Heyndrickxia acidicola: one gene and its partner. The protein of the gene in region 1 interacts with the protein of each later gene in a pairwise test. Links are inferred from orthologs where the notes say so. Each region holds a gene or a part of one and is shown in the gene's direction. Other genes may lie near its edges. The genes, in order: A5N88_RS18045 and mntR.

The links.
Region 2: the proteins of A5N88_RS18045 (region 1) and mntR interact in binary tests that used the Escherichia coli proteins (3 or more experiments, as listed by UniProt). The link is inferred for Heyndrickxia acidicola from one-to-one orthologs.

Annotation. Positions count from the first base shown.
Region 1 is NZ_KV440953.1:3,853,352-3,868,978, forward strand. Bases 4,136-7,031 are described here. They hold A5N88_RS18045 (methionine ABC transporter ATP-binding protein), read left to right. Parts: upstream 4,136-5,011; coding sequence 5,012-6,052; downstream 6,053-7,031. Other genes in these bases: A5N88_RS18050 (methionine ABC transporter permease), read left to right, coding at 6,042-6,704; A5N88_RS18055 (MetQ/NlpA family ABC transporter substrate-binding protein), read left to right, coding at 6,806-7,031. Also shown: A5N88_RS18020 (ribonuclease J), read right to left, coding at 175-1,842; A5N88_RS18025 (hypothetical protein), read left to right, coding at 1,919-2,137; A5N88_RS18030 (FMN-binding negative transcriptional regulator), read right to left, coding at 2,363-2,986; paiA (spermidine/spermine N(1)-acetyltransferase), read right to left, coding at 3,010-3,528; A5N88_RS18040 (MarR family winged helix-turn-helix transcriptional regulator), read right to left, coding at 3,556-4,008; more of A5N88_RS18055, read left to right, coding at 7,032-7,657; solA (N-methyl-L-tryptophan oxidase), read left to right, coding at 7,726-8,868; A5N88_RS18065 (hypothetical protein), read left to right, coding at 8,880-9,152; A5N88_RS18070 (VanZ family protein), read left to right, coding at 9,658-10,182; A5N88_RS18075 (DUF5316 family protein), read left to right, coding at 10,492-10,785; A5N88_RS18080 (hypothetical protein), read left to right, coding at 10,819-11,169; A5N88_RS18085 (hypothetical protein), read left to right, coding at 11,234-11,908; A5N88_RS18090 (LacI family DNA-binding transcriptional regulator), read left to right, coding at 12,156-13,181; A5N88_RS18095 (ABC transporter substrate-binding protein), read left to right, coding at 13,194-14,513; A5N88_RS18100 (carbohydrate ABC transporter permease), read left to right, coding at 14,779-15,627. UniProt on the Escherichia coli protein: Part of the ABC transporter complex MetNIQ involved in methionine import. Responsible for energy coupling to the transport system. It has also been shown to be involved in formyl-L-methionine transport.
Region 2 is NZ_KV440953.1:656,063-671,578, forward strand. Bases 11,541-14,325 are described here. They hold mntR (transcriptional regulator MntR), read left to right. Parts: upstream 11,541-12,612; coding sequence 12,613-13,038; downstream 13,039-14,325. Other genes in these bases: cspD (cold-shock protein CspD), read right to left, coding at 11,684-11,890; A5N88_RS03165 (DUF3892 domain-containing protein), read right to left, coding at 13,258-13,476; A5N88_RS03170 (class I SAM-dependent methyltransferase), read left to right, coding at 13,932-14,325. In the rest of the region: A5N88_RS03105 (SDR family NAD(P)-dependent oxidoreductase), read left to right, coding at 1-199; A5N88_RS03110 (chemotaxis protein CheX), read right to left, coding at 539-991; A5N88_RS03115 (dynamin family protein), read left to right, coding at 1,900-5,514; A5N88_RS03120 (hypothetical protein), read left to right, coding at 5,517-5,699; A5N88_RS03125 (sulfurtransferase), read left to right, coding at 5,702-6,535; A5N88_RS03130 (5'-3' exonuclease), read left to right, coding at 6,674-7,540; A5N88_RS24665 (hypothetical protein), read right to left, coding at 7,768-7,920; A5N88_RS03135 (DUF6123 family protein), read left to right, coding at 8,275-8,556; A5N88_RS03140 (DMT family transporter), read right to left, coding at 8,946-9,869; A5N88_RS03145 (reverse transcriptase-like protein), read right to left, coding at 9,862-10,263; A5N88_RS03150 (reverse transcriptase-like protein), read left to right, coding at 10,638-11,297; A5N88_RS24015 (zinc-finger domain-containing protein), read left to right, coding at 11,326-11,505; more of A5N88_RS03170, read left to right, coding at 14,326-14,618; A5N88_RS03175 (formate--tetrahydrofolate ligase), read left to right, coding at 14,801-15,516.

The DNA of each region.
Region 1 (15,627 bases):
ACACAATAATAGTAATGTTTAAAGGGGAACGCGCACGATATGTGTTTCCTTCCTTTATTTTTCAGCTAAAATACCTTAATAACGGAAAAAGCCCTTGTTTTAAGCAGGGCTTTTAACTGGAGTATATGATTTTTTCTTAACGCTTTATCGGCGAGGAGAATTATGCGATACCGATCAAATCTCAATGATTATTGGAAGGATCATGGGCTTCCTTTTTGTTTGTGCGAAGACAAATTCTCCGACTGATTTTTTGATACTCTTCTTCAAGACGTTCCACTGCCGGCTTTCTCCGTGCAGGTCTTTCACCGTTTTGCTTACAAGCTGGTTCATTTCCCGGAGGAGATCATCGGAATTTTTTGCATACACAAAGCCACGGGATATAATATCTGGTCCTGAAATCATTTTTCGGTCTCTTTTGCTCAGGGTGATGACAATTACCAGCATGCCGTCTTCCGAGAGCTGTTTCCGGTCGCGCAGCACAATCTCCCCGACATCCCCGACGCCCATTCCATCCACATAGGTATCTCCTGCTGGGACACTTCTGGTCTGGGTGGCTGTGGAATGCTCAATATCGACAACATCTCCATTTCGCATGATAAACGTGTTTCCTTTTTCCACTCCAACGGACTCTGCCAGCAAACGGTGATGATGCAGCATTCTGTATTCTCCGTGGATAGGAATGAAGTAGGTAGGCTTCATTAACGTAAGCATGAGCTTTAAATCCTCTTGGTAGCCGTGGCCGGAAACATGCATGCCTGTTGAACTTCCAGAGCCGTAGATGACGTTGGCTCCAAGCTTAAAGAGGTTGTCAATGATTTTGGATACATCCCGTTCATTTCCCGGAATCGGCGAGGCGGCCAGTATGACGGTATCGCCAGGATAAATGGCAACATCGCGGAAATTCCCGGTGGAAAGGCGGGAAAGGGCGGCCATCGGTTCACCCTGGCTGCCTGTACACAAAATGGTAACCTTCTCAGGATTCATTTTGTCGACAGCACTTGCATCAATCAGCATCCCCTCCGGAATGTCTACATAACCTCGCTCCAATGCAACATCTACAATATTCACCATACTGCGGCCAAGCAGGGCAAGCTTCCGGTTGGTTTTGATGCAGGAGGCTACCACCTGCTGGACCCGGTTGACATTGGAGGCGAAGGTGGAAACAAAAATTTTCCCCTCTGCCCGATGGAAGGCTTCATCCATATGGCCGCTGACCGTCCGCTCTGATGGTGTCAGTCCTTTGCGCTCTGCATTGGTACTTTCCGATATTAAAGCGAGTACGCCCTCGGTACCGATTTGGGCCATTTTATGAATATCGGTAGATTGGTTATTTTCCGGGGTTAAATCGAACTTAAAGTCACCGGTATGAACGACATTCCCTTCAGGCGTATGGAAGACAATGCCGAGACAATCGGGAATGCTGTGGCTGACTTTGAAAAAGGATACGCCGACTCTGCCTAATTCAAGTTTTGACTCTGAATGAATAGGAATCAGTTTGGTTTCTCTTCTGAGCCTATGCTCCTGCAATTTAAGGTCAATCAGGCCCAAGGTAAAGTTGGTTGCATAAATCGGTACATTCAATTTTTTCAAGAAATAGGGAATCCCGCCAATATGGTCTTCATGGCCATGGGTAACAATCATTCCTCGGATATTCTTTCTGTTTTCTTCTAAATAAGTGATATCAGGAATAATTAAATCAATACCGAGCAAGGATTCATCCGGAAACTTTCCGCCGCAATCGATGATGAAAATATCATCGGCATACTGAACCACATACATATTTTTTCCGATTTCATTTAACCCGCCCAGGGCAAATATGGACAATCTCTCAGATGCACTCATCATTTCGCTCCTCCTGACAAATTAATATTCTTTAGTATTCCCCGAGGTAAAGCTTTTTATTTTTGAAAAAAGGAGGTTGGGGAAATGCCTGGAAAGCAAGTCAGCCAGCAGGAAGGATTGGAGCACATTCAATATCTCTGTAATATCTCAAAATAGAACTGAACCCAAAGTTGATTGTAGCGAAGGGCACGAGACTCCTGCGGGAAAAGCTGGCCAAAGGAAGACCCCGCAGGAGCTTGCGACGGGGATGCTTCCGGCCGCCCGCGGAAAGCGAGTGCCTGCAGCGCTCAAGTAACAGATTTTATTGAAGTTTTGACATCATTGTTACCAAGAGGATCTTTGGGAATCTTGAGTAAAAGGACATTATAAGGGATAATTTAAAAAGGATAGAAGAACAAGATACATTATGCTCTTTCTATCTTTTTTTGTACGCCCGTTTCATGATCTGGAGAAAAGTTACCCATATGACAGTTCTGTTCCGGATTTCATTTGATGTATGTGAGAGTCGAATGTAAGTGGCTTAAATGTGATTATTTACTCTCTTTTTCATCAGTTCAGCAACTTGATTTGAATTTACATTTCCTTCTCTTTGTAATTGATCAATGATGTTAGTATAATAAATCTCATTTCGATTCTGGCTTAATTTATATGCAGCCTGGATTTCGTCTACTTTTATCTTAAAACCAATTATACCTTTTAGCTGATTTTCTAAGAGTTCAGGTGATAGTTTATCCCATAAAACTGAATTCTCACGTTTTTGCTCATATTTTTCTAGCATTGCCGTTAAGTCTTCTATTAGTTCATTTTTTTCTACTATACTTGCTTTTCCATACATATGGACAGCTTGATAATTCCACGTCGGGACATTTTCCTTTTCATACCAGGAAGAAGAGATATAAGCGTTTGGTCCTTGGAACATCACTAATACATCCTTACTGGTATCGAATGTTTTCCATTGAGGATTGCCGAGGGCCATATGCCCCGTGAGTTTGTATTGATCTCCTTCTTTCATAAGCTGCAATGGCAAATGAGTGGCAATGGGTTTCCCCTGTTCTGTTGTGACAATTGTGCCAAAAGAGTTTTTTTGAACAAAATCCCTAATTTCTTCAGCATCTGTGACCCTAAAGTATTTTGGAATATACACTATAATTCCCCTCTCAAACAAAGTTATCTGAGTATTTTGGTCATTATATAATCTGTTTGTTTTTCATCACCCATATAAAAAGAGTGAGCTCCTGTTTGGACAAACCCCATTTTATGATAAAAGGCGATTGCATTTTCATTTTTTTCCCATACACCCAGCCAGATTTTCATTTTTTTACGCTCTTTTGCTATTTCCAGAGCTTTATTGAACAGATATTTACCGAGCCCTTGTTTTTGATATCTATTCCTTATATAAATTCTTTCGATTTCAAGTGATTCATTCCCCATTTTTTCAGATTGTGCCTCATTGGTGTTAACCTTTAAATATCCAGCTATTTCTGTATTAAAATAAATGAAAAAGAAATCCGAATAGGTATTGGATAATTCTTTTTCTAATTGTGTTAAGCTAAATGCCTTTTCCAAATATACTTCCATATTTTCTGGTGAATTCTGATGCTTAAATGTATCATTAAAAGTTTCATAACTAATTTCATGAAGTAATTGTAAATCCTCAAGGATACACTTTTTTATACATATCGTCATATTAATATTCCTTCTCCTTTACATCATTCAATATTTTCTCTTGTTTCCCTTTTTGACAAATTCCCAATCTATTTCTATATTTTTTCTTACTCTTTGAAGATATTTAAAAATGGTTTCTATTTCACTTTCGGAAAATCCATTTAATGCGACCATGTTGGAATACTCATTTTCTCTAATTATAAAAGGATATATCATCTTCCCTTTATCTGTTGGAAAGAGTTTTTTTATTTTTTTGTTATGTACATCATCTTTCTTTTCAATAAAACCATTCATCTCAAGTTTTTTTATAGCACGAGCTGCCGTTGTTCGGTCTACTTTTATCATCTCAGCTACTTTATCTTGAATGATTCCTGGATTTTCACATATTCGCACAAGGTACAAATACTGACCTTTCGTAAGGTCATATTCTTTAAATTCTATGTTGCTGATAGAATCTAATGCCCTCGCAATCATTCCAATTTCACGTAGAATTTCCTTCATAATAAACTCCTTATGGCATAATTTTATTGTAAATACAACAAAAAAGGTGTACCTTAAATGTAATCTAATTTTGTTGCATTTGCAATAAAAAATAATAAATGCACTAAAGTACAAAATAACACGTTTAGATTCAATTTCCTTTTTGTTTATGTATAAACTTGATCCCAAAATTAATGGGAACAAGCACTTGCAGCAAAAATCAATCAGCTGGAAGAGTTTAAACGCATGCATTCCTTGTCTATGTTAAAACCAAAATTAGAACTGATCCCAAAGTTGACTGAAGAGAAAGGTACGAGACTCCTGCGGGAAAAGCAGGCATAGGAAGACCCCGCAGGAGCATGCTACGAGGAGGCTTCCGGCCGGCCGTGGAAAGCGAGTGCCTGCAGCGTAAGGCAACCAGCAGGAAGGATCGTGTCGAAGCCCAATGTCAATGTGAAAGCCAAATTAGAGTAAATGGAAGCAGGTAACTGGAGCAAAATCAACCAGCAGGAAGGATAGAAGCGCAGTCATTGTCTATGTTAAATCTCAAATAGAAATGAACCCAGAGTTGACTGAAGCGAGTGCCTGCAGCATAAGGCAACCAGCAGGAAAGATCAGAAGCACATCTATTGTCTCCTGTTTTTCACAGAGAGAATAGTCATTTTAAAATTTTTAGTAAAAAGTAATTGACTTTTTCTTATGAATCTACTAGAATTTTAAAAGTTAACTCATAAAAAACTTAATAACTTATCCAGAGAGACTGAGGGACAGGCCCGATGACGTCCAGCAACCATCATTTTATGAAAGGTGCTAATTCCTGCAGAATGGTTCTATTCTGAAAGATAAGGTTGATCGAACATATAAACCTCTTTCGGAATGGAAAGTGGTTTTTTTTATGGCCATTCCTTGAAAATGGCCATACTAAGATCAAACATTATGCCGACAGAACAGAATCGGCTTAAAAGAAGGGCAGCAATCCGCTCGTCCATAATATTCGGGAAAAATGAGTAAAGGAGAGGAAAAAATGCTGGTATTTGAAGATGTCCATAAATCATATGGCAAAGGCAAAGAAAAGAGAGTAGAAGCCTTGAAAGGCATTGATTTCATGGTGGAAAAGGGTGAAATCTTCGGCATTGTCGGATTCAGCGGTGCAGGAAAAAGTACACTGATTCGCTGCGTTAACCTTTTAGAACGCCCTACTTCCGGCAAAGTGCTGATCAATGGCACAGATATGCTTTCATTATCTCAGAAAGAGCTGCGCCAGCAACGGAAGAAAATCGGCATGATTTTTCAGCAATATAACCTGCTGCAATCTAAGACGATTTTCCAAAATGTGGCCATGCCGCTCATTTTGGAAGGAAGGCCAAAACAAGAAATTGAGAAAAGAGTGAACGAGCTCTTGTCTTTTGTAGGACTTGAAGACCGGGCTGACCACTATCCAGCGCAACTTTCTGGCGGCCAAAAGCAACGGGTGGGCATAGCGCGGGCCCTGGCAACAGATCCTGATATCCTCCTTTGTGATGAAGCAACCTCCGCACTGGACCCGAATACTACGAATGCGGTTCTCGAGCTGCTGCGAAAGGTAAGGGATAAACTCGGCGTCACCATCTTGATGATTACGCACGAAATGAACGTGATCCGTGATATCTGCGATAAGGTCGCTGTCATCGAAAATGGAATGATCGCTGAGCAAGGACCGGTTATTGAGGTGTTTACAGAACCGGTAACCGATATTGCGAAGAGCTTTGTTCGGACGGTTTTAAATGATTCCATTCCGCCTTCCGTTCAAAAATTAATCGATGAAAGCAGTCAGGCCAATCCGCACGGGGTATACCGGATTATTTTCAAAGGTGCTTCTACAAGTACCCCGCTGCTTTCTGATACAGCCAAGCGCTTCTCGATTGATGTAAATGTGCTGCACGGAATGGTGACAGAGCTTCAGGGCATTCCATTTGGGAATCTGCTGGTGGAGCTGAAAGGCGACAAGGAAGAAATTGACCGTGCCGTAGCCTTTATTCAAGAAAAAGATGCGATTATTAAGGAGGTGTCCGAGGATGCCATTTGATTGGTCCTGGTTCTGGCCTACATTTGCAGCGGCCATTGAACAAACGTTTTATATGGTGATTGTTACGTTAATCATCTCCGTTATTCTGGGAATTCCATTGGGAGTCGTCCTTGTTGTCACACGAGAAAACGGGATACTGCAAAACAAGTTCATTTTTAACATTTTAAATGTCATTATAAATATCTTCCGTTCCGTTCCCTTTATTATTCTAGTTGTCGCCATCATACCGTTTACACGGCTTATAATAGGTACAACCATCGGGACAACCGCAGCCATTGTGCCGCTCGTTCTTTACACACTTTTTTATATTGCACGGCTTGTGGAAAATTCATTACTTGAAGTAGATTCAGGGACAATCGAACTCGCTCAGGCGATGGGTGCCACTCCATGGCAGATCATCTGGCGTTTTCTTCTTCCGGAAGCAAGAAGCTCCATTGTACTGGCACTTACCATTGCCACCATTGGATTAATTGGGGCAACCGCAATGGCAGGGGCAGTTGGAGCCGGCGGTATCGGAGATCTTGCAATTACGTATGGCTATCAGCAATTTCAAACAGGAGTTATGGTCGTCACGGTTATTGCGCTCGTTGTCATAGTCCAGCTTGTTCAATCAATCGGAAACCTGATTGCGAAAAAGCTTAGAAGAAACTAAAAAGCATTTTTAAAAATGAACATCTTTAAATAAGGTGAAAAAGGGAATCCTTTATTAGGATAACTTTTTAAATAAAATACCAACATGGAGGAATTACAAGAATGAAGAAAATAGCGATTATTCTTTTCGGCTTGCTTCTTGTGCTGGCGGGCTGCGGTTCCAAAGGCGGCGGGAGTGCATCCGGCGGCAAAGGCAGCCAAACAGTAAAAGTGGGAACAACTACTTCCGAAGTTCCAACCTGGAACCTTGTTAAGCAGCTTGCTGCGAAAAAAGGCATCAATGTTCAAATCGTCCGTTTTGATGACTATGTTCAGCCGAATCTTGCTCTAGACAGCGGTCAAATTGACTTAAATGCATTCCAAACAGTTGTCTATTTCGATGACTTCAAGAAGCAGCACAACCTTAACTTATCTGCTATCGGTACCACTTCCATCTGGCCGATGGGAATCTATTCTAAAAAGATTAAGAATGTAAGCCAAATTAAAGATGGCGACCAAATCATCATTCCAAATGATTCTACAAACCTTGGAAGAGCCTTATTGCTAATGCAAAAAGCAGGTCTTATCACAATGAAAAAAGGATTTACTGGTGCAGGCGGAGTGGACAACATTCAATCTAACCCTAAACACCTGAAAATCACTCCAGTAGATGCGGCACAAACAGCACGCGGACTGGATGATGCTACAGCTTCTATCATCAACTGTGACATGGCGATCAATGCGAATCTGAATCCGACTAAGGATCCAATCTTCCACGAAGATGCAAGCAATAAAGCATATGTAAACATTATCGCTGCGAAAACAAGCAGAAAGAACGATAAATCGTTCCAGGAAATTGTGAACATTTATCACTCTAAACAAGTAACTGACTTCATCAAAAAGCAATATAAGGGTGCAGCGATTCCAGTTGTAAAACCAATTTCATATTTAAGCGACTATAAGCAAGTTCAATAATAGCAAAGAATTAAATGGCCTGTTCTCGTAGCAGGCCATTTGTTGTATCAGAGAACAGGGGGATGGAGATGGAGAAGAATATGATCTATGATGCGGCGATTATTGGGGCAGGAACAATGGGCATGGCAGCAGGTGCTTTTTTAGCGGGACAAAACAGGAAGACGCTGCTGCTTGATGCCTTTGATCCGCCGCATCATCACGGGAGCCATCACGGGGGAACAAGGATGATCCGCCATGCCTATGGGGAAGGCAGGCAGTATGTGTCTTTGGTCAAGCGGGCACAGGAGCTTTGGGAAGCACTCGAAAAGAAGAGCGGATTGAAGATATTGGAGAAAACTGGTGTCCTGGGACTGGGGCCAAGGGATTCCGTTTTTCTGAAAGAAACTAGAATGGCGGCAGAAAAATATGGGCTGCCTCTCGAAATTCTCAGCTCTTCTGAAGTGATGAAAAGATGGCCGGGCATGACGATGCCAAAGGATTACATTGGATGCTTTGAAAAAGATTCCGGACTGGTTTATAGCGAGAATGCACTCAAGGCCTGGAAAGAAGAGGCTCTTGAAAAGGGAGCAAGTCTTGTCACGCATTCACCTGTCCAGAGGATAGATCCATTGGTAGATGGAATCATCAAGATTGTAGCAGAAGCCGGAGTGTTTTTTTCAAAAAAGGTGATTGTGACCGCTGGAGCTTGGGCAGCAAAGCTTATGCCCGAGCTGCAGCTCCCTATTCAGCCGGTACGCAAGGTGATGGGCTGGTTTGATGCCTCTGAAAACGAGTTTGGTGTTTCTCGCTTCCCATCGTTTTACGTAGAGGATAGGGATAAGATGTTTTACGGTTTTCCTACCTTAAATGGCGGAGGGCTGAAGCTGGGGAGAACGGATGGAGGGCAGCCCATCGATCCGGATCAGCATGTGCAAAATTTTGGCGCCTATCCTGAGGATGAAGGGGAGCTTCGTGACTTTCTGAAGACGTATATGCCAGAAGCAAATGGAGGGTTGAAGGAAGGGAAAACCTGTTTGATGACACAGTCCGTTGATCACCACTTCATTATTGATTACCATCCTGAGCATGAAAATATCATTCTGGCATGCGGATTTTCAGGGCATGGCTTCAAGTTTGGAAGCGTGATGGGCGAGGTGCTGGCTGAGCTGGCCATTCACGGCCGTACGGAATTTGATCTTTCTTTGTTTTCGATCGACCGATTTAGAAAGTAGGGTCTTCTTTTATGGCAGGTGAAGACTACAGCATCCTTACGCTGATGAGCGAGGCGCTTGTTCATGAGTCGAAAGCGGAGCGTTTTATTGCTTGTTTATTACAGGATGATGGGTACCGGCCATTGGGGATGGGTAGCTACCTGGAGGCTGATGTTCCACATTTTAAGACTATATCCACAACCTCAATTGATATAAGTGAGAGCTCACTAAGGCTCTCATCCACATTATCCCGCCCTCCCTGTGGAAAAAACCTGGATTTTCAATTGAAAATCCAGGTTTTTTAAGTTACCCACAGCCCAAAATAATCCCGTCTATTTTTTATCCACAGCTTATTTTTATACTTTTTTTTGGAGACTTGAGGTACAGGTGATAGTTTATATGAGCGGTTACGAAGAAAGGGAGGGATAAAGGGGTGGGAGTGGACTTGAGCAAAACAGAGTAATGAGCACGATTTCCGCATGGGACAGGTGCTTTTTTTTATGAGGGTGCTGGGTAGGGGCAACATTTTTCTTTTTTACTGTAACATTTCCCTTTAACTGAATTTAATTTGACCAGCTGCCGAGCTAAAACTCTGTTTTTTAGCCTGAGTGATTTAGTGCTTTAATCTGTTAAAGGGGTCTGACCCCTTTACCTTTAGTGGGCTAAAGGATAAAGCTTCACGTTTAGGTTCTGCTTCATAAGCAGCTTTCTCTTCGAGCTGTGAATAGCTTTCTGCTTGATGTCGATACTGATAGGAACGAAAGCTTATTTTACCACATTTTTAATGAAGGGGAGGTTACGGCCGTGTATATGAAGACAAGATGTATGGTATGGCTGCTACTGGCAATTGGATGTATGTTTATAATCTATCATACTTCCGGGACATCCTATTCCCAGCAGGACATTAAGCCCGCAATGGAAAAATACATTAGTCGAACTGCAGCCCAATTGCCATCCATTCACTTTAGCTATGATCATGAAAATGTTTCAACCGAGCAGCCATCTGTATTTACTCATTTTATTCTTAGAAAAGCAGGACATGTAACGGAATACGCCATATTAACCTTCTTTATGATGATGTCCATCCGATTTTCAAACTATCCTTTCGTCTTAAGAATTTGCGCAAGCTGTACAGCGGCTTTTCTTTTCGCATGGGTGGATGAATGGCATCGTCTCATTGTACCGGATAGGCTGGGCAGCTTTCTTGATGTGTATACGTTTGATCTGGTCGGAATCGTACTTTGTGCTGTCTTTTATAGCATGCTGCATGTCGTGGTGCAAAAAAGGGACACTTCTCTCCCTGTTCAGAACGAAGAAGAGCCGGAGGGAATATAAAACTTCCTATATTATAGAAGAAATCAGGTGATTTCTTTAGCGTAGACACTCTGTTGATAATGGAATATAATGTAATAAAAGGGTTTTTGTAGTGGTTGTAAATTCATTTTCTATTAAATAAAGTATTTACCCAATGTAGTCTCTGTCTAGCTCCAGCGCCTATCGGCTAGCAGATTTCTAGGTCTCCTCCCTAAGATAAGTCAACATCAGCTCGTACCTCGCTGTGTTTTCTTTATCTCAGTCGGAGACTGCGGATTCCGTACGCCGATGAACGAGGCACTAGCGCTTTTCTTAAAGGAGTGTAGCTCGATGCGTTTATTTATATGCTTTTTAGCAGGGATGATGGTTGCTGCGTTGAATTTTGTTTTTGCAGGACTTCATCACTCAATGGAAAAGGTCAGTTTTTACTTACTAATAAGTTCTGTCGTCCTCATCGCCATTGCCATCCTCCTATCAGGATCAGCTGTCAATGGTGACCGGGCGAGAGCAAACGATGCTTTTGAGGATAGCGCTGAGCGCAGGAAACGCTTTAAATGGGTTTGGAATTTTCTTATCATGTCTGTGCCTTGTGTAATCAGTCTGGCAATCATTTATACTCTTTGAGCCAGGCCAGGCAATGCAAAAGGGGGAGGCAAAGTGGCATTAACCCTGCTTTGTACTGTATTTTATTTATTTTGTCTTGTTGCTTTCTACATACTTGGATTTTTGTTATATAGAAAAAATAAAATTCACTTAAATAAGCCAAACTGGACGGTTTTTGCCGTCCTTTTTCTTCAAGTGTCTCTTTTTGTATTGTTCTGGGAAGGAGCTTTTGAAAAAGCGCCGGGACCTCTTATAGATATTGTATGGTGGTCGGTCGTGGGGATTGGTTTCATTGCAAGAATAAGAGATTTTAAGAATAATTTCATCTCAGCTATTCCTTGTATTCTATTAAGCTTATTTTTAGCCGGTTTTATGCTGCTTTTGCTTTACATTACTTCGATGTAAGGACGTATATTAAGCTTGGTGCGGGTGTTACTCATCTAAAAGCTAATGATGAAAGGGGCAGAGGATGAAGTGGAGTGTGTTGATTTTGGCTTTGTTGTTTTGTTTTGGGAATTGCTTTCAAGCGATTAATGCGGATGAATCTGTTCCTCCAGGAGCAGTGAAAGTGGCAAGGGAGCAATTCAAGCCGTTTGTTTTAGAGTTTATTAACAACGTGGACAGGGCAGATTTTCATTTTACAAAAAGCAAAGAAATTTCCTTCAGTCGTTTGTATCCGGTGTATGGTTTTGTGGGGAAAAAGGGAAAATTGGTTACTCATAAGCCAAGCCAATGGATTTCTGTTGTGTATCAGGATGGAAAGCCTAAAAATGTTATTTCTCTCGCGGCGGAAAAGAAAACATATATAGTAGAAGGAATAGGGAGCTCCAATACCTTTCCTGCCACTTTATCCCGGTTAAAACTCACGCTGAATGATACGTTGATTACTGAAGTTGGGGATTATTTTTTAGTCTCACACAATCAGGTGAAGTCGCTTGATGTTCCATCCAGACTGCTGCAGTACAAATCAATGGTATCTGTTCAGGAATTCAGTCGGTTACTGCATGAACGCTGGAAGAGGGCAAGCGAATCGGTAAAGGCTGAACCCCAGAAAAAGATTCCCCCAATTTATATAGTGGCAGTAATGTCGCTGATAGGTATTCTAATAGTGGTGGGAAGAAAGCTGATGACCGGCAGGTGGTAATCGGCTTTTTTACTTTGTTTGGGGTAGCCTCACAAACAAAACCTTTCGTGCGTTAAAGTGTGAAAGGGGTCGGACCTCTTTTACGCTTTAACGCATAGAAGGGGTCTGACCCTTTTAGTGGAGTAAAGCCTAAAAAAAGTTTTTTTAGAGTCTTGCAATTTAGGAGATTGTCAGATAATATTGACATATGAAAACGATTTCATGAAATCGATTTCAACTATAGATGTTTACGAATTCGGGGGAAGGGGTGAACAAGACAGGGGGGAGAGAGATAGTAAAAATTTCTGATGTAGCAAAGATGGCTGGCTTGTCACCGGCAACTGTATCAAGGGTTTTAAATAACCATCCATACGTTTCAGAGGATAAGAAAAAGCGTGTTGCAGAGGCAGTTAAGAAATTGAACTACTTTCCCAATTCATCTGCACAGAAATTAAGGGGCCAGAAGGTGGATACGATTGCGGTTTGTATGCCGCTTCTTACCAATCCATTTTTCGCTTATTTGCTTGAAGGGATCGACCAAGCAGCAACTGATGCAGGGCTCCAGCTTCTCGTTTGTCAAACAAGGTATGAAAAGAAAAAGGAATTGTATTATCTGAATTTATTGAAATCAAAACAAGTGGATGGCATTATTTTAGCTTCCATTGAAAATCAATGGGAGGACATCGAAGAGTATACAAAGCACGGTCCAGTCATTTTATGCAATGAACACTGCCGTGCAGCCAATGTATCTCAGGTCTATTTGGACCAGGTGTACGGAGGGTATCTCGGAACAAGGTACTTAATTGAAAGTGGATACAATCGAATCGCATACTGCAGGGGTGAGTATGCAAGCGGCCTTTCTCTGGAAAGAGAGCGAGGTTATAGGCTTGCGATTGAAGAATACGGTTTATCCAGCCGTGAAGAGTGGGTTTTTCGGAACTCAACGGATTTTCAAAGCGGCAAACAGGTGGCAAGAAACATTGCCAATATGAAGGATAAGCCTAATGCCGTTTTTACCGGAAGCGACCAGGTGGCTGCAGGCATTATCGTAGAGGCTAAGCGCCTTGGATTCAGAGTGCCGGAGGATCTAGGGGTTATCGGATTTGACGATCAGCCTGTTGCAGAGGTTACCGTCCCGTCTTTGACGACGATTCGGCAGCCCGTCCAGGAAATAGGGAAGACAGCCATGGAGCTGCTCATAAAAGAGTTCAATGATGAATTAGAACAACCGAAGCTGGTGACGCTGCCTTTACAATTGATTGAAAGGGCTTCCGCCAAACAACCTACTAATTAAGGGGGATATATGATGAAAAAGTTGAAAAAAGCCAAGGTTTTGGCTGCAGCTGTAACGCTGTCATTAGGCCTAGCTGCATGTTCCAATTCGAGCACGACGAGCGGAAGTGCATCGAATACGAATAAAAGCTCAAGCGGTAGCAGCAATAAAACCGTTACGCTTATTTACGCAAGAGGAAAAGACTCTACACCGGGTACAACCAAAATGGTGGAAGCATTTGAAAAAGCTTATCCGAATATCAAGGTTAAATTCCAGCAGATGCCATCCGACTCAGGACAGCAGCATGATGCATACGTAACAGCATTAAATGCAAAATCAGATACTCCAGACGTTTTTGACATGGACGTTGTTTGGCCGGCTGAGTTTGCGCAAGCTGATTATGTGCTGCCGCTTGACCGTTTCATCCAACAGGACAATTTTGATTTGAGCCAGTATAACCAGGGTGCCTTAAAGGCAGCACAGTTCAATGGAAAACAATGGGCGCTTCCAAAGTTCATTGATGCAGGCCTTCTTTTCTACCGTACTGACCTTGTACCGAAAAACCAAGTTCCAAAAACGTGGGATGACCTGTACAAAATGGCTGAACAGGATAAAGGCAAAGGCGGTACAAAATTCGGCTATGTGATGCAGGCAAAACAATACGAAGGACTTGTGTGTAACGCTATTGAGTTTGTAGCATCATACGGCGGCCAATTCGTGAACAATAAAAACCAAGTAGTTGTTGACAGCCCTGCCGCTATCGCTGGTTTAAAAGAATTAGTGAAATTTGCAACAGCTGACTTTGTTCCAAGCAACGTAACAAACTTTACAGAACCTGAATCAGATCAGGCCTTTATTGAAGGGCAAACACCATTCCTTCGCAACTGGCCATATGAATATGCAAGTGCCAACGATAAAACGAAATCCAAAATCGTCGGCAAAGTCGGCATCGCTCCGCTTCCAGCAGGTCCTAAAGGCTCTGCAGCAGCTTTAGGCGGATGGCTTGCAGGTATCAACAAGTATACAAAGCACCCTAAAGAAGCATGGGAATTCTTGAAGTTCATGGCTGGACCGCAAGGACAAAAAATTGATGCCATCTACGGCGGAAATGCTCCGACCATTACAAGCCTTTATAGTGATCCAGATGTTCTAAAAGCGAACCCAACATTTGCTGATAAAAACTTCCAAAACGGTTTGAATGCAGCTGTACCTCGTCCTGTTGCAGCAAACTACCAAAAAATATCTGAAATTATTCAAATTGAAGTGTCCAAAGCCATTGCAGGCAAGGAAACTGTAGAACAAGCAGCGAAAAACATGCAGGATCAAATGACAAAAGTCATAAATAATCAATAATTGTAAACAAAGGCAGAGGCCGGTCCAATCACTGGGTTCGGCTCTCTGCTTCTTTCTTAAACAGGGCTTAATGACAAGGCTATTATTCGTATAAACTTTGTTTCTACTAACATAAAAAATGTTGAAAAATTACGAAATGATGCCACGAAGAAGGCTCTAATATATGGATTTTTGACATTATACGAAAAGCAACATTTTATGTGAAAACAGCCAATGACAAAAAGTGTTGAATGAAATCATCCTTTCAAATAAGGGAAGTGAGAGCATGAAAATCGAGCCGGTGAAACAAACATTGGATTTGCCGAAAGTAGTTGAAACGAATAAGAAAAAATCAAAGGATAAGTGGAAGGCTTACGGTCTAATTGCACCTGCACTTATTTTGATCCTTGCTGTATCGATTTGGCCAGTCATCCAATCCTTTTATTTTAGTTTATTTGATCTGGAGCTAAACAGCCCGACGAAATCGGAAGCGCATTTAAAGTACAGCTTTGATCTTGAAAGGTATCTGGACAGCTATCCTTTCTTGATTGGAGGGATTGACCAGGAAATCCGCAATAACCATGCACCGGATCAGCTGGGCAAACTCAAGGCTAATTTAGAGGCACTGGATAAGCAGATTCAAACCGATCCGGATATCAAGGATAACTACAAGCTTGTGAATGACAAGCTGATGAACTATCAATCTGTCGATGACAGCATCGGCATTGTAAAAATGAACAAGAATTTAGCATTATCCGTTCAAAAAACGGCTGACAGCGTGTCAAAGGAAATTGGCGCCATTAATAAAACTACGAAGCTGGACCAGGGGACTAAGCTGCAAGGGCTGGCGACTGGAATCAGCCAAACCGTCATCAAGCCAAACTTTGTTGGCATTCAGCATTATATAGACAATTTAACCAATCCAAGGTTCTGGAGTTCACTGAAAAATACTGCCATTTTCACTGTTATATCCGTCTTTTTTGAAACCATTCTGGGTCTTGGCATTGCTTTGCTCATTAATAAAGCATTCGTTGGGAGAGGGTTAATCCGTGCGACCATTTTAATTCCGTGGGCCATCCCGACAGCAGTATCCGGTTATATATGGAAATTCCTTTATGACGGCCAAAATGGTGTT
Region 2 (15,516 bases), 3.2 Mb from region 1 along the record:
TTTTAGGACTCCTTTAACAAAAGCATTATTAGAGGATGAAGAGTATGTAAATGATATTCTAGCGGTTACCCCTTTAAAAAGAATTGGAGAATTGGAAGAATTAGTAGGACCTGCAGTATTTTTTGCGTCAGATGCTTCCAAATATATCACCGGCCAGACCTTATTCGTGGATGGCGGGATGACCATTCATGGATTTTAAAGCTTTTAAGCAAATTAATTCGGAAAGTATAAAATTTTTTATTAAATAGGCTGTGTTAACGGACACAATTGTTTTTTAGTGAAACGTCTGTTTCACACCCCTTTTCAGCAAAGCTGAAAGGTTACAGTAAAGAAAGGAACCAAAAGCAAACAAGATTGCTTTTGGTTCCTTTTGTATAATTATTGTTGGGATGACACATAGTAATTCTCTAGCCGATCGCTGGAGCTAGACAGAAATTACATCATTTAAAATACTTTATTTAATGTGTTAAATTTTATTGCTGGTAACTGCTTGTTTTTTAGCTCATGTTACAGTAAAGAAAGGCTTTGGGCTTTCTTATTACTGTTCGGCTGCCAGTATGATGGATAGCCTTCCAGTTTCGTGCAGCTCTACGGGAAGGGATACGACATGAGCAAAGGCAGAATAGACAGGTGCGTTCTCAAAAACTGTAGGGGTAGATATATCAATTATAAAAGCTTTTCTTGAACAATTGGTTGAAAGGTTTCCTGCTATCATATTCCCTATTTCACCTGCAAAGGATGCAAGCATTTCATCAGGAAGAGGCATTCCAAACATAGACATTCCTAATTTCGAGAATACATCTTTGTCAGATTCAATGAGCATTTTTCCTGTAAAGTCGCCAGTTATGGTAATTTGAACTCCGAAGCATTGATAAGAACTGGATGGATTTTTTAGAACGGGAGTTTTTATAACGGTTTTAAGTGGTATGACAGATGTAATGGCTTCCATGGTACTATCCAAAAGTGTATTGATGGAAGAGTTAAAAGTCATGGTTCGTTCCTCCTGGAAGTATATAAATTTATATTAGCATAAAGATTCCTTCTGTCATCCTTTTATTAAGAAATATATGAATCTTATCTGAATTCCGATAGAAAAGGCCGATGTATGAATATGATTCAATGTTATTCTTTGTTTAGAAAAGGGTTTGAAAGATTAATTGCCTGCAGAATCTGGTGCGGATGCCTCCTTTAATGTAAGGGATAAACAAAATGGTAATAATTGATATCCAAACTTTTGATTAAACTCGTTATAATAAAGAAGCACAGCAACACCTTCAAAACGTTACTTGCTCCAAAATATTTTTGGAGCTTTTTTCTTTTCTCCGTAAGCAAAAAGACGAACAAAGACGGGTTTGTCCATTCTACGAAAAGCAGCAATTTATGCGAAACCACCTAAAATAGTAGAAACGTCATTGAGAAGGATATGTAAGCATTTGAATAGTATATGAGCCACTTTTTAAACAAAAGTGTTAATAGTAAATTTAAAAGGGTTTTTATAGTTTTTTAACCTCATGTTGATTGTAAGAGACGATACTCCTTCTTAGAAATTGATGTTGAAGCAGACAAATCCCAGGATGGACAGAACAATACCAATGTACTAGTTAAACCTAAGGTTAATTTGAATCCAAAGCTGATTGGAGCATAAGGTACGAGACTTCTGCGGTAAAATCAGGCAATAGGAGAATCCCGCAGGAGTACAGCGACAAGGAGGCACCCAGCGGCACGCGAAAAAGCGAGTGCCTGTGCTTGGAAATTAACAGGCAGGATGACGGGAACGTTTTAAAAAGAATTTATGATAGCGCTCTTATACATCGATCATAAAGAGTATGAAAAAATGAAAAAATCCGTTACAATGAGTAAAAATGATAAAAATTAGGGAGCTAGTTCACCATGGCTGACATGATTAAGGAATCAACAACTCAAAAAGAAACAATCAGTTATGTTTTACAATTAGTACAGCACTTTAAAGAAAATGGAGATACAGAACGGGCAGAAAAAGCTGAAAGTCTATTAAAAAAACTGCATCATGGAGAGTTTATTGTGGCTTTTTGCGGACACTTTTCAGCCGGCAAGTCAACAATGATTAACAAGCTTTTGGGAGAAAATGTACTTCCATCCAGTCCTATTCCAACAAGTGCAAATCTTGTAAAGGTCACAAAATCTAATAATAATTATGCGGTGATCCGTTATGATAAGGAGCAGCTTTTGTTTAAGGCTCCCTATGATTTTAAAACGGTAAAAGACTTTTGTAAAAATGGAAATGTAAAGGAAATTGAAATTGGCAAAAGTCAAACGGATTTGCCTGAAGGCGTTACCGTTATGGATACACCTGGGGTAGATTCTACAGATGACGCTCACCGGATTGCAACAGAATCTGCTATCCATTTAGCGGATATCGTCTTTTATGTAATGGATTACAACCACGTCCAGTCTGAATTGAATTTCATGTATACAAAGGACCTACTTCAGCACGGTGTGGAACTGTATTTAATCATTAACCAAATAGATAAACACAAAGAAGAGGAGCTATCCTTTGAGGATTTCGAATCTTCTGTTTCTGAATCCTTCGCATCCTGGAATGTTTATCCAAAAGGGATTTACTATACAAGCCTGAAGAACCCGGTTCATCACAGCAATCAATTTGATGCCGTAAAGAAGCTTATGCTGACTGCTTTAATGGAGAAGGAAGAGCGAATAATTGAGTCTGCACGGGCTGCTGGCAATCTATTATTAAAGGAACATCTAAAATGGTTGGATGAACAGCTTGAAATGGACTCCATTCCATTCGAAGAAGTGCTATCTGGTTATAATGAGGAAGAAATAGCCGAGATTACAGAAAAAGAAGAACAGATAAAGCTGCAATTAGATAAAATTGATATACGGGAAGAGAAATGGACAAAACAATTTACGGATGAGCTGGATAAATTGGTCGAAAGTGCTTATCTTATGCCTTATCAGACTAGGGAACTGGCAGAGGCCTTTCTACAATCTGTACAGCCTGAATTTAAAGTGGGGCTGTTGTTTGGCAAAAAGAAAACAGAGCTGGAGAGAAAAGAACGTCTGGATGCTTTTTATCATAATGTAAAAACACTGGTGGAGTCACAGCTGGACTGGCATTTACGAGAATTTGCGCAAAAAGCACTGCGTACCGCAAATAATACAAACAGCCAGCTTCTTAAAGAGGCACAAACGCTTTCAGTGCCTTTTAATCGTGAGATGGTTACATCAACTGTAAAGCAGAATGCCATGGTAACTGGGGAATACATTTTACATTATTGCGATGAAATAGCAAATCAATTGAAATTCTCAGCTAAAAAAGCTTGCGAAGAAATAAAGCAGGCGGCAGCTAATCAAATAAAAGCAAGGGACAGTAAGGAAAAGCAGGAGCTTGAACGTGAACTTAAATTGGTTAGTGAGGGGTCTAAAGCTTTACGCGAATTGGACCATATTCGTTTAATCAGGGAAAAGAAAGAAGAGAATCTGCATGATCCTTTAATGGACTCTCATAATCTAATGCAAAAGTACATAGATAAATGGCAGGATCAAGAAGAAAATCGCGTGATTTATTCAGAATCGATGTCGGCCCAATTGTCTGAAGACAAGAATGAGAGCCCTCTTGCACCTGGTGAAAAAAGAGATCAGGTTTTTAATTTAATTCCGCCAGACAAAATGGCTGCTAATCTTCAATCAGCAGTACAATTATTAAAGGATAAGCATGGTTTTCAGCGTTTTGCTGCAAACCTCTTGGAAAAGGCTGCACGATTAGAAAGCAGAGACTTTACTATCGCCTTGTTCGGGGCGTTTAGCGCAGGAAAGTCTTCCTTTGCTAATGCGCTTATGGGAGAAAAAGTCCTGCCAGTCTCACCTAATCCTACAACTGCTGCAATTAATCGAATCTGTCCTCCCAACAGTGTTCATAAACATAGGACAGCGGTAGTTCATTTGAAATCCAGAGAACAGATGATGGCCGATGTAAAGCATTCATTAAAAGTATTTGGCAAGGAATGCGGAGATCTTGCATCTTCTCTTCCACTTATTCAAGAACTGGCTGGAAGCGAGGAGGGAGACGGGAGGTCAAAAGTCCATTTATCCTTCTTAAATGCATTTGCGAAAGGATTTTCTGTTTTTGAATCTGTGATGGGAACCAATGTAGAAACGGATATTCAGGGGTTTCAGGAATTTGTTGCAAATGAGTCCAAGTCTTGTTTTGTAGAATCGATTGACCTCTATTTTGATTCATTGCTGGCAAGACAGGGCATTACGCTTGTTGACACTCCTGGTGCAGATTCCATTAATGCCAGGCATACCGGCGTAGCATTTGAATATATTAAAAACTCGGACGCCATTCTTTTTGTAACCTATTATAATCATGCTTTTTCAAAGGCTGACCGTGAATTTTTAATACAGCTTGGCAGGGTAAAGGATGCCTTTGAACTGGATAAAATGTTTTTTCTTGTAAATGCAGTGGATTTGGCGGAATCAGAGGAAGAATTGAACGATGTTCTATCCTACGTTCGTGCACAATTATCGCAGTACGGCATTCGCTTTCCGAGACTTTTTGGCGTTTCAAGCTTACTGGCACTCGAGCATCCTGATAGGGCTCCTGGAATGAAGGACTTTAAAGAGGCATTTCATGATTTTCTTGAACAGGACTTAACTCAAATGGCAGTAAAGTCAGCTGAGGTGGAGCTGCAAAGGGCATTACAGATGGTAACGGCCATTATTGAATCGGGAAAAGAAAGCCGGGAGGAAAAGGAAAGAAAGGCTTCCTTGCTGGAATCACAGCAAATGGAAATGCAAAAAATACTTCATAAGGCAGAACCTGAATGGTTAGCTGCAGGTTTTCAACAGGAATTAAAGGAGCTTTTATTCTATGTGAAGCAGCGTGTGTTTTATCGATTCTCTGACTTTTTTAAAGAGGCATTTAATCCTGCAACATTGCAAAAAAATGATAAAAGCAGCTTGAAACAAGCATTGGAGGAGCTTCTTGACAGCCTCGGCTTTGATTTTTCCCAGGAGCTGAGAGCGACGACTGTCAGACTTGAAAATCATGTGAATAAGCTTTTTCAGGAGTCTTTCAATCAATTGAGCGGAGAATTCTCTAAACTGAACGAGGATATTACGTTATCTGAATTTAAAACAGCAGCACTGGCAACGCCGGACTTTCCAAAGGCATTTGAAAATCAACCAAGGGGAAATCTTGAAAGTACGTTTAAGTACTTTAAAAACGCACGGGCCTTTTTCGAAAAAAATGAAAAGCAATTGATGCAGAATGAATTGGAATCATTGCTGAAGCCGATGTCAGATAAGTATCTTGAAGAACAGACATTCGTGCTTTCAAATCACTTTGAAACATTTATTCATCAGGAGTTTTCTAGAATGCTAGGAGAAATGGAAGCGGACATTTATGACCAATTCCAAGGCTGGCTAAGTGCGCTGACCCAAACCATAGATCTTAATGCCTGGACAGAAATCAAAGCTCAATTGGGAAATTCTTTAAATCAAGGAGGATGAAAATGAACGAAAATCGTTTTCAAGCCTGCGCTTCCTGTATTCATTTCTTTACAGAAAAAACCGATGCAGGAATGCTGTATAAGTGCACCCGCCTTGGATATGAAACACGGCCGGAATATAAATTTAACTGCTGGGAGCCCAAGGAGAAAGTAAAGAAATTAATGGAAAAAGAAAAGGGGAGATGAACATGAAGTTTGTGAAGCAGGCGGAATGGCTGAATAATCAGTTATATAACGATAACATTCGTATTGCTGATTGCCGTTTTGCATTAAGTGATTCATTGCTCGGACAAAAACTTTATAATGAAGTACATATTCCAGGTGCCATTCATTTTGACCTGGAAAGAGATCTCTCGGGAAAAGTAACGGAGCATGGAGGCCGGCACCCGCTGCCGGATACGGAGATAATAAAGGAAAAACTTGAACGAGCGGGAATTAATAATAAATCCACCGTCATTGCGTATGACTCAGGAGAAGGTTCATTTGCGGCCAGGCTTTGGTGGATCCTAAGATATCTGGGACATGATAAGGTTTATGTATTGGACGGTGGTTTTAAAGAATGGCAAAATAAAAATTTTGCTGTAACAAAAGACCTTCCTGAATTTAAAACGGAATCCTATACGTTAAACCTTCAGCCTGATTTAGCAGCTACTTATGAAGAAGTAAAAAAAGCAGTGGTAGCAGGGGAAGCAGTGCTTGTGGATTCACGTGAATCTGCCAGGTTTATGGGCCTAACAGAACCGATTGATAAAAAACCCGGACATATACCCGGGGCTATTAATAAAGTATGGACTGAGAACCTGAGAAATGGATACTGGAAAAGTATTGAGGAACAAAAAGAACGGTTTAGGGATTTAAAGCCTTCGGATACCATTATTGTATACTGCGGGTCAGGGGTTACAGCAACTCCCAATGTTTTAACCCTTACTGAATTAGGATATGATCATGTAAAGCTGTATCCCGGCAGTTACTCTGATTGGATTTCCTACCATGAAAACCCTGTTGAAAGCAGTGAATCATAGAATAACGAACATAAACCCATCTATCATGGTATAATAGATGATATAAATGACCTAATCCTTCTTTCTATTGGATTAGGCAAAATCTTTTGGGGTGATTGTGTGCAATCTGCAAATCAGCGTTTATTATTGATAGATGGAATGGCTTTATTGTTTCGTGCCTTTTATGCGACTGCTGTTACCGGCCAATTCATGGTGAATACAAAAGGAATGCCGACAAATGCGGTCCAGGGCTTTATGAAGCACCTTTTTCTGGCAATCGAAGATACAGAGCCTACACATGTAATGGTGTGCTGGGATATGGGCAGCAAAACCTTCAGAAATGAATTGTTTGAAGGGTATAAGTCGAATAGGGAAGCCCCTCCAATCGAGCTGATTCCACAATTTGACTTTGTAAAAGAAGTCGTCGATGCATGTGAAATTCAAAATATTGGTATCGCTGGTTTTGAGGCAGATGATTGTATCGGAACGATTGCCAAAGCGGTACATCGCGACATAAATGTTATTATTGTTACAGGTGACAGGGATTTATTGCAGCTATTGGATGAACAAATTGAAGTGCGAATTCTTCAAAAGGGGTTTGGCAACTACAAGTCTTATACTCATGATCTCTTTATAGAAGAGCTTGGCGTAACACCTAAGCAATTTATAGATGTAAAAGCACTGATGGGGGATACAAGCGACGGATATCCAGGTGTAAAAGGAATTGGAGAAAAGACCGCTTTAAAGCTCATTCAACAATATGAGCATATAGATGGCTTGCTTTTGAATCTTACTGGTTTATCCCCTTCCCAGCGTAAGAAAATAGAAGATGATATGGACATGCTTCATTTGTCAAGGAAATTGGCAGAAATCAATTGTGAGGTTCCGCTTGTGTATTCACTTGAACATGCTGTTTGGTCGAATGTACCAGATACATTTGATGATTATCTTCATGATATGGAATTAAGGAGTATACGCAGGCACATGATTCAATCCAATTATTTTCTTACCATGGGACGGGCATAAAGAAAAGCGCAAGCGCATTGCTCATCGGCGTACGGATTGCGGAGTCTTCGACTGAGATAAAGAAAACAAGATGTTGACTTATTGCAGAGAGGAGACATAGAAATCCGTTTACCGAGAGGCGCTGGAGATGATCACAAACTGCATTGGTTAACAAAATTTATTTGTTTATGCAGTAGAGAAAAGCAATCGGCGAGGCCGATTGCTTTTTTGAGTGAAAAATATGACTTTTATTTTTCTAGTGGTTCCTCAGGAGCTGCGGACGATTCCGAATCATTTTTAATTGCTTCATATAATTCAGCAAACTCAGTATCTTGCCCCCATCCTTCCGGGTGGGCACCAGGCGAAATGCTGCCGTAGGTTCGGCGTTTTCCTATAGCCATATTTTTCACCTCCATTATCCTTACTATATTCCCCATTTGCAAAAATTAATAGCCCTTATTTTAAGAAATGTTATTTAATGGCTGGTTTAAGAAAATTGTAAAAAGCAGTTTGAAATAGTTGCTGCTTTACGTACAAAGAATTTTTCGGATATTGTCTGTCTTCGCGGCATTATTTCGTAAACAATTCACAGGTTTTAATACTGAACATGAATTTTTTAACATTTTTAGTGCCAAATAGCACCCAAGTTTATTAAAAGAGCCAATTTAAAATACCGGCTGTAGTTTCAACTATTTGGCAATAAGACTGATACTAGTGTAAAATAAAATTGAGTTCAAGGGAGCGGAGGAATGTAATTGAGCAACGGGGAATTGTCACTGGATGATTATTTACTCTATCTTCGTGAAAAAGGCTTTAAATTTCAAGAGGATGTCATCGGATTTATTTATTTTGGGAAACAGTATACTCAGGCTCAGGATTCACTGATTAAGGCAGCAATTGAGATTACGCTAAAGACCCAGAAGACCTTTGACGGAAGCTTTTATATGTCGCTTTTAGAATTTTTTCAGCAGAATCATGTCGAAAATAAAAAACAGGCATACCGCTTTGTTCGTGAAAAAGGGTTATTGCCTGCTTAGTTAGGAAGGAAACGAGCATTCAAAAGTAGAATCTCTTTGTTTTACTTTTTGCTCTGTTAAAATTCTATATTGAAAACTGCTCGTTTTTAGCTCATTCGAGTGAAACATTAGTTTCACTCGCCTATCAGCTCAGCTGATAGGTTTCAGTAAAGAAAGGAAAACAACGCAAACTTGTTTGCGTTGTTTTCCTTTCTTTACTGTAAAATGAGCAAAAAACAACAGAGTCCTATATCAAAGTCTTATTTTTAGAATTATTCTGATAGGATCTTTTCGTTACCCTTGTTGCTATTGTATATAAGATTAAACATAAGCTATGTAAATAACATACCGAAATATGTCATGAAAACGGATCATTATAAATTTATCCACTTTACGAAAAACACGGACGTTTATACAGCTTTCTTCTCATTTATTGCCTTCTTCCTGCTCTTTTTAATAAAGCCTTGTAATTCTGAAATCATCATTCCCAGGAATATCATGATACAGCCCAGTAATCCTGACAGCGTCAATGTCTCCCCGATACAAAGGTAGGAAGTAATAGCAGCAAATACAGGCTCCATTGTTAAAATAATTCCGACTCTGGTGGGTGAAGTATGCCGTTGAGAAATGGTTTGAATGAGAAAAGCAGCTGCTGTTCCGATGAAGGCAGTGGTTGCAAATGCAAATAGTACTTCCAATGTACTAATATTTTCATAATGAAAAGCATGCTGCCATTTTTCAAAAGAGATGGCTCCAATCCCGCATAAAAACGAAACGGTAAATATTTGTACTGTTGTGATAAAATATACGTTATTATTCTTTGCGGCGCGATCCGTTAATGCAATATGAAAGGCAAACCCAATGGCACATATTAGCATCAGAAAATTCCCCAGAGAGAACAGAGATACATTGGCTGCGGTTAGTAAATAAAGTCCACCGGCAGCAAGGATTGATCCCAAAACGGCTATGCCCGATGGACGCCTTTTAAATAAAAGGAAGCTGATTAATGGGACCATGACAACACTCAGACCTGTAATAAAGCCAGCTTTGGCTGGAGTTGTATACAAAAGTCCGATGGTTTGAAAAGAATATCCTATAAATAAGCAAAAGCCAAGAATGATACCTGATAACAGAGATTTCCAGGAAAATGGCGGTTTGTTTTTTTCATAGAGTGAATAAATTAGAAGCATAGCAAGCCCGGCAAGAAAAAATCTGATTGAATTAAAGGTGAGCGGGGGAATGGCTGCCACAACCTTTTGAACAATCACAAAGGTAGCGCCCCAAACGAATGCAATAAATAGTAATAAGCATTCATAAATCTTTCCTTTATTCATGCCCCACCTCATTCATTCGGACAGCTTTTTTAGCCAGCTCGTCGGCTGTTTTATTTTCTTTTCCTGGAATCCATTTAATGAAAAACAATTCGAACGCTTCAGTTAAATGCAATGTGCGTTCAAGTAAGGCTCGATATTTTTCTTTTTTTGCAAATCCCTTTTCAACCGCATTTACAACAGCTGATGAATCAGAGCGGACAGAAACAAAAGTAAAGTTTTGTTCCAGGCAAATTTCAAGCCCCTTTATCAATGCCGTAAATTCAGCTTCATGATTTTCCATCAAACCAAGTGGAATGGAGTATCGCTGAACCTGCCCATTGTTCTTTATAAATATTCCAGCACCGCTTGGACCCGGATCACCCGCGCTTGCCCCGTCAATATAAAGTTCTGCCAAAGCTGACAACTCCTTAGAATGTTATATGAAGAGTTTACCACATGGAATTGATATATTTTTAAAAAATGCGTTTCTTCAACAATTGTGTTCTTTGAAAAGGCTCTTTTTATGTTGATCACAGTTCAATTACAGCACATTGTTGTGAAAAGCTAAAAAACGGAGCTCCTTAATAAAGTGTTGATTGGAGCTGAGTTCAACACGATATTCAGAAGAAAAACACAGTGCAAAAATATGAAGGAAGCAAGCTTATAAAAAGCCAAGAAGTGGAATGATAAATAATAAACGGACAATGAACTGACAGGTCTGCATAAGCTTAGCTGTTTTTGACTACGCAAACAAAAATGCTGGAAATAGAAAGAGAAGGAGGAAAGTGTATGAGAGTTAAGCTTAAATGGATCTATAAAGGCCCTAAAACAGAGGCATTGGTTTTTGAATCGGAATGGACGTCACAAAATGCAATGGAACGCATTTTGGAGGATCTCTTGCGTACCGGAAGAGCTGCAAATTTGACGGTAATAGATGAAATGGGGAATGAGTGGAATCGAAAAGAATTTTTAAAATTAAAGGTAGTTCTTGAAGAAGAGCCTCATGATATTGTCGTTTTTTTTGATGGCGGTTATGATCTTGAACAAGGAAAAGCAGGGCTTGGAATGGTAATATACTATCAAAAAGGTCAAAAAACATATAGAATTAGAAGCAATTCCATCCTGCAAGAACTGGATTCAAATAACGAAGCAGAATATGCAGCTCTGTACAATGCCATCTTGTTGCTGGAGGAACTTGGTGTTAAACATACTCCTTGTTCGATTAAAGGAGATTCACTTGGTGTGTTAAAACAGCTTGAGGGAGAATGGCCGTGTCTTGAGGAGAATTTAAACCGCTGGCTGGACCGAATTGAGAAAAAAATAAAGGAGCTGGGGTTAAAGGCCTCCTATACACCCATTTCAAGAAAAGAAAATAAAGAAGCGGATCAATTGGCCTCTCAGGCATTAAATAATAAAATCATTCATAGTCATGCTACTATAACCGAATAACCGTGTTAAAGATGAAAGGTCTGATTAAATGAATCGAAAAGAAATAATAAAAGAATTGGATGAGGTACTTACAACATATTGTGAAGACTGTCTGTTAAAAGCTCATTTTCGCAAGGAGAATGGGAAGAAATTTGCACACCGTTTTTGCATTTCGCAATGTACAGTGGGATCTAAATTAAAGGATTATGGAGAAAAATTAAAATCATAAAGGCTGTTTTCATAGATTTTTGCTGACAGACATTTTTCTTTATTTTGCATCTCAACGATAAAAATTTAATGCCCCAGAAGGTTATGGCTATTTTCAAAAAACGAGCATTTATCAACATTGAAATTTAACACAGCCTAATAAAAAAAGGCTGACATCAAAGTCAGCCTTGTTCATATTATCATTGCGGAAGTTTTGTTACATTAGCTGCTTGAGGTCCGCGATTTCCTTCGACAATTTCAAAAGAAACCTCCTGGCCTTCTTCTAAGGTTTTGAAGCCTTCTCCCTGAATAGCTGAGAAATGAACAAATACATCGTCTCCACCCTCAACTTCAATAAAGCCATAGCCTTTTTCGTTGTTAAACCATTTTACTTTACCGTTTTGCATGTTTCTTAATCCTCCTAAATCAAAAGGACAAATTGTCCGTCTAAATTGACATTAATCGTGAATGTTTTCTGGTTGATCTGTTATTTTAGTAAGGCCATCCTAAATCGGGTTTTTTAAAGAAATAAGAAAACAATTCAGATAGATTAATGTTAGAAATAGCATACAATATCCCATACGGTGAGTCAAGAATTCAGCATCAATATTTTTTAATTTTTAGAATTAAATAATAATTTAAATTGAGTGAAAGGTGTGCAGTTTGGCATAAGAGTGTTTCCGCAAGAATTTGCTGCTTTATCTTTATAAGATGCTGTGTTAACGTTTAATGTTGATAACTGCTCGTTTTTTAGCTCATTCGTGTGAAACGGCGTTTCACACGAATGAGCTAAAAAACAACAGCGTCCTATAACAGAGCCTATAAGATAAAACTTTATGTTGTCAGTCATCGCATCATCTTTTCCTAAGATGTACAAATTCTAATACAAAATCTATTGTTGTAAAATAGAGACTATAGGTTTAAAATTCACCCTGTTTTCGAGTATTCTTGTACAAATCGGGCAATTATAGTAAACTTTACTATGATGATTGTATGTAAGGGGTTCAGTTACATAACCAGCTTAGGTACTTTTTGTTATAAAGCATTTATTTACACATGAATACTGAAAAGTTTTTTGGCTAGAAAGCCGGTACTTATTAATGTTTTAAGGTTTAATGGGGGTTAAGGGATGCCAACACCAAGTATGGAAGATTATATTGAACAAATTTATTTATTAATTGAGAATAAAGGATATGCGCGGGTTTCAGATATAGCTGAAGCGCTGTCTGTCCATCCCTCTTCCGTTACAAAAATGGTACAGAAACTGGATAAAGATGATTATCTTGTTTATGAAAAGTATAGAGGATTGGTGCTGACGTCAAAAGGGAAAAAGGTTGGTAAGCGTTTAGTGGACCGCCATGATTTATTGGAGCAATTTCTCAATATGATTGGGGTTGCTGAAGAAAATATCTATCAGGATGTTGAAGGAATTGAGCATCACTTAAGCTGGAATTCTATTGACCGCATCGGTGATTTATTGCAATTTTTCGAGGAAAATCCAGATCAAATTAAAACATTGAAGCTGATACAGCAAAGAAATGAAGAAGGAATATAGAAAGAACCGTTATGAAACGGTTCTTTTTTGAAGGAAAAAGTATAAAATTTTTTATTATATGTTACTTATCGTTGTAGGCTCTGTCTAGCTCCAGCGAGTATCGGCTAAAGGATTTTTTTTCATGTTAGTTCATTCCTTTGAAACGGCCGTTTCACACCCTTTCAAAAAGGAAATGAACTAAAAAAAGCAGTTATTACTATATATTTTGACAAAGACAATCTAAAAAATTGGAGGATATTCCAAAAAGTCCTCATCTCCATCCTGCGCATTAGCCAGATGCACGGCACCGTTGGAATCTTTCTCTATTGTTATTCCGCTTAATAGTCTGTTTTCTGCTTCAATTAAGGCTTTTTGGTAAGAGATGATTCGTCCCTGTGACGTCTGGAAGCTAACAATATCTCCATGAAGGTTTCTTTGTACTTTTTCAATGCTTTCCATTCTTTTATTCTCCTTTTTCTCAGACTTAATTCCACTCCAATCAAAATCATGGAGGTTTAGCAGATCCTTTTTTAAAAAATAGCTCTGTTAAAAAGCAATGCGAGTTTTAAACCTATGTTGATTTGAGCAGATACGCAAAACTTCTGCTAAGTATAGTGGGAGTGACCCCGCAGGAGCATGCGGCGAGGAGGCTCCCCTGCCACCCGATGAAAGCGAGTGCCTGCAGCAGAAATCAACACACAAGATTAACAAAGCCAAAAAATAATATTTCATTAGTTTTCTACATCTGAGTAAAAAACAAACATGTAATGTTAAATTTTTGCTCTGTTGCCGTGAAGGCAGACAACACACGGAATAATCCTTTGAAAGTAGGTAGCCAAAATCATAAGGCAGATAAACAGTGCCATTTTTCAAGAGTTACAGTAAGAAACAAAAATTGAATTGGGAGGATATGTATGAATCGTTTTTCCTGGAGTGAAGCAGCAAAAACACAATGGGATGAAAAGGCAGATGACTGGCATGCAGCAAGCAAAAACAATTGGACAAAGGGCAGCCGAAAAGAAATTGTCCCTTTTATAAAACAGTACATTCCAGTGGGGTCTGTAGCAGATATGGGGTGTGGTGATGGCTACGGTTCACTTTTGCTTAGCCGGGAAGGATATAAGGTTACCGGAATAGATCTCTCAAAGGAAATGATTGACAAAGCAAGGCTGTACGAAAAACAAATGCAGTCAAACCATCCAATGTTTTTAGAAGGCTCTTTCACAAATACGTCCTTTCCTGAAGAGTCATTTGACGCTGTAATGGCGATAAATTCATTAGAGTGGATTGAATTTCCTTTAGATGGGCTTAATGAAATGAAAAGAATTGTAAGGAAAGGAGGATTTGGGTGCTTTGCCATACTGGGACCTACAGCTATGCCAAGGATCAATAGCTATAAAAGATTAGTGGGCACCGATGTTATCTGCAATACCATGATGCCATGGGAATTTGAAAGACTGGCAACGGAGACAGGATGGGAGAAAACAGCGGAAAAGCATGTTTTTAAAAGAGGGGTTGATCCTCAGATGCTGAAGGACCTCTCGAATGAATTAAAGCAGGCCCTAACTTTTTTGACGATTTTTATGTTTAAAAGAATATAACTGATACAACAGTTTATTGGCATATTTCTTCATAGGATATGCTTTTTCCTCATTCATAAGGGGTGTTATTTTCGAATTTTCGTGTAGGAATCACGTAGTGAAGGATACCCTTTTGCACTTTTTTTGTATATAATGAAATCATTTATATAGTTAGCATGGCGGTCATTTTTGGAGGGAAGAAAATGTCAAATGAAAAAGTAATATCGGATATTGAAATTGCCCAAAAGGCTGCATTGCTGCCAGTTGGTGCAATTGCTGCAAAGCTTGGTTTAAGCGAAGACGATATTGAGTTTTACGGAAAATATAAAGCAAAGATATCATTCGAAAAAATGAAAGAGGTTGAATCTCAGCCTGAAGGAAAACTTATTCTTGTTACTTCAATTAATCCTACTCCCGCCGGTGAAGGGAAGTCAACAGTCACCATCGGATTAGGAGATGCACTTCAGCAACTTGGAAAAAAAACGATGATTGCTCTAAGGGAGCCTTCTCTTGGACCAACCATGGGAATGAAGGGCGGAGCAGCTGGCGGAGGGTACTCCCAGGTCGTACCTATGGAAGAAATAAATCTGCATTTTACAGGTGACATTCATGCGATCACAACTGCTAACAATGCATTATCTGCTTTATTAGATAACCATATTCATCAGGGGAATGAGCTGCAAGTGGATCAGCGCAGAATATTGTGGAAACGGGCAGTGGATTTAAACGACCGTGCCCTTCGCCAAATTGTGGTAGGACTTGGAGGACCAGGCCAGGGAGTCCCACGTGAAGACGGATTTGATATCACTGTTGCTTCTGAAATAATGGCAGTTTTATGCTTAGCGGCTGATTTACAGGATTTAAAAAAGAGATTGTCAAGAATGGTCATTGCCTATAACATACATAAACAACCTATTAC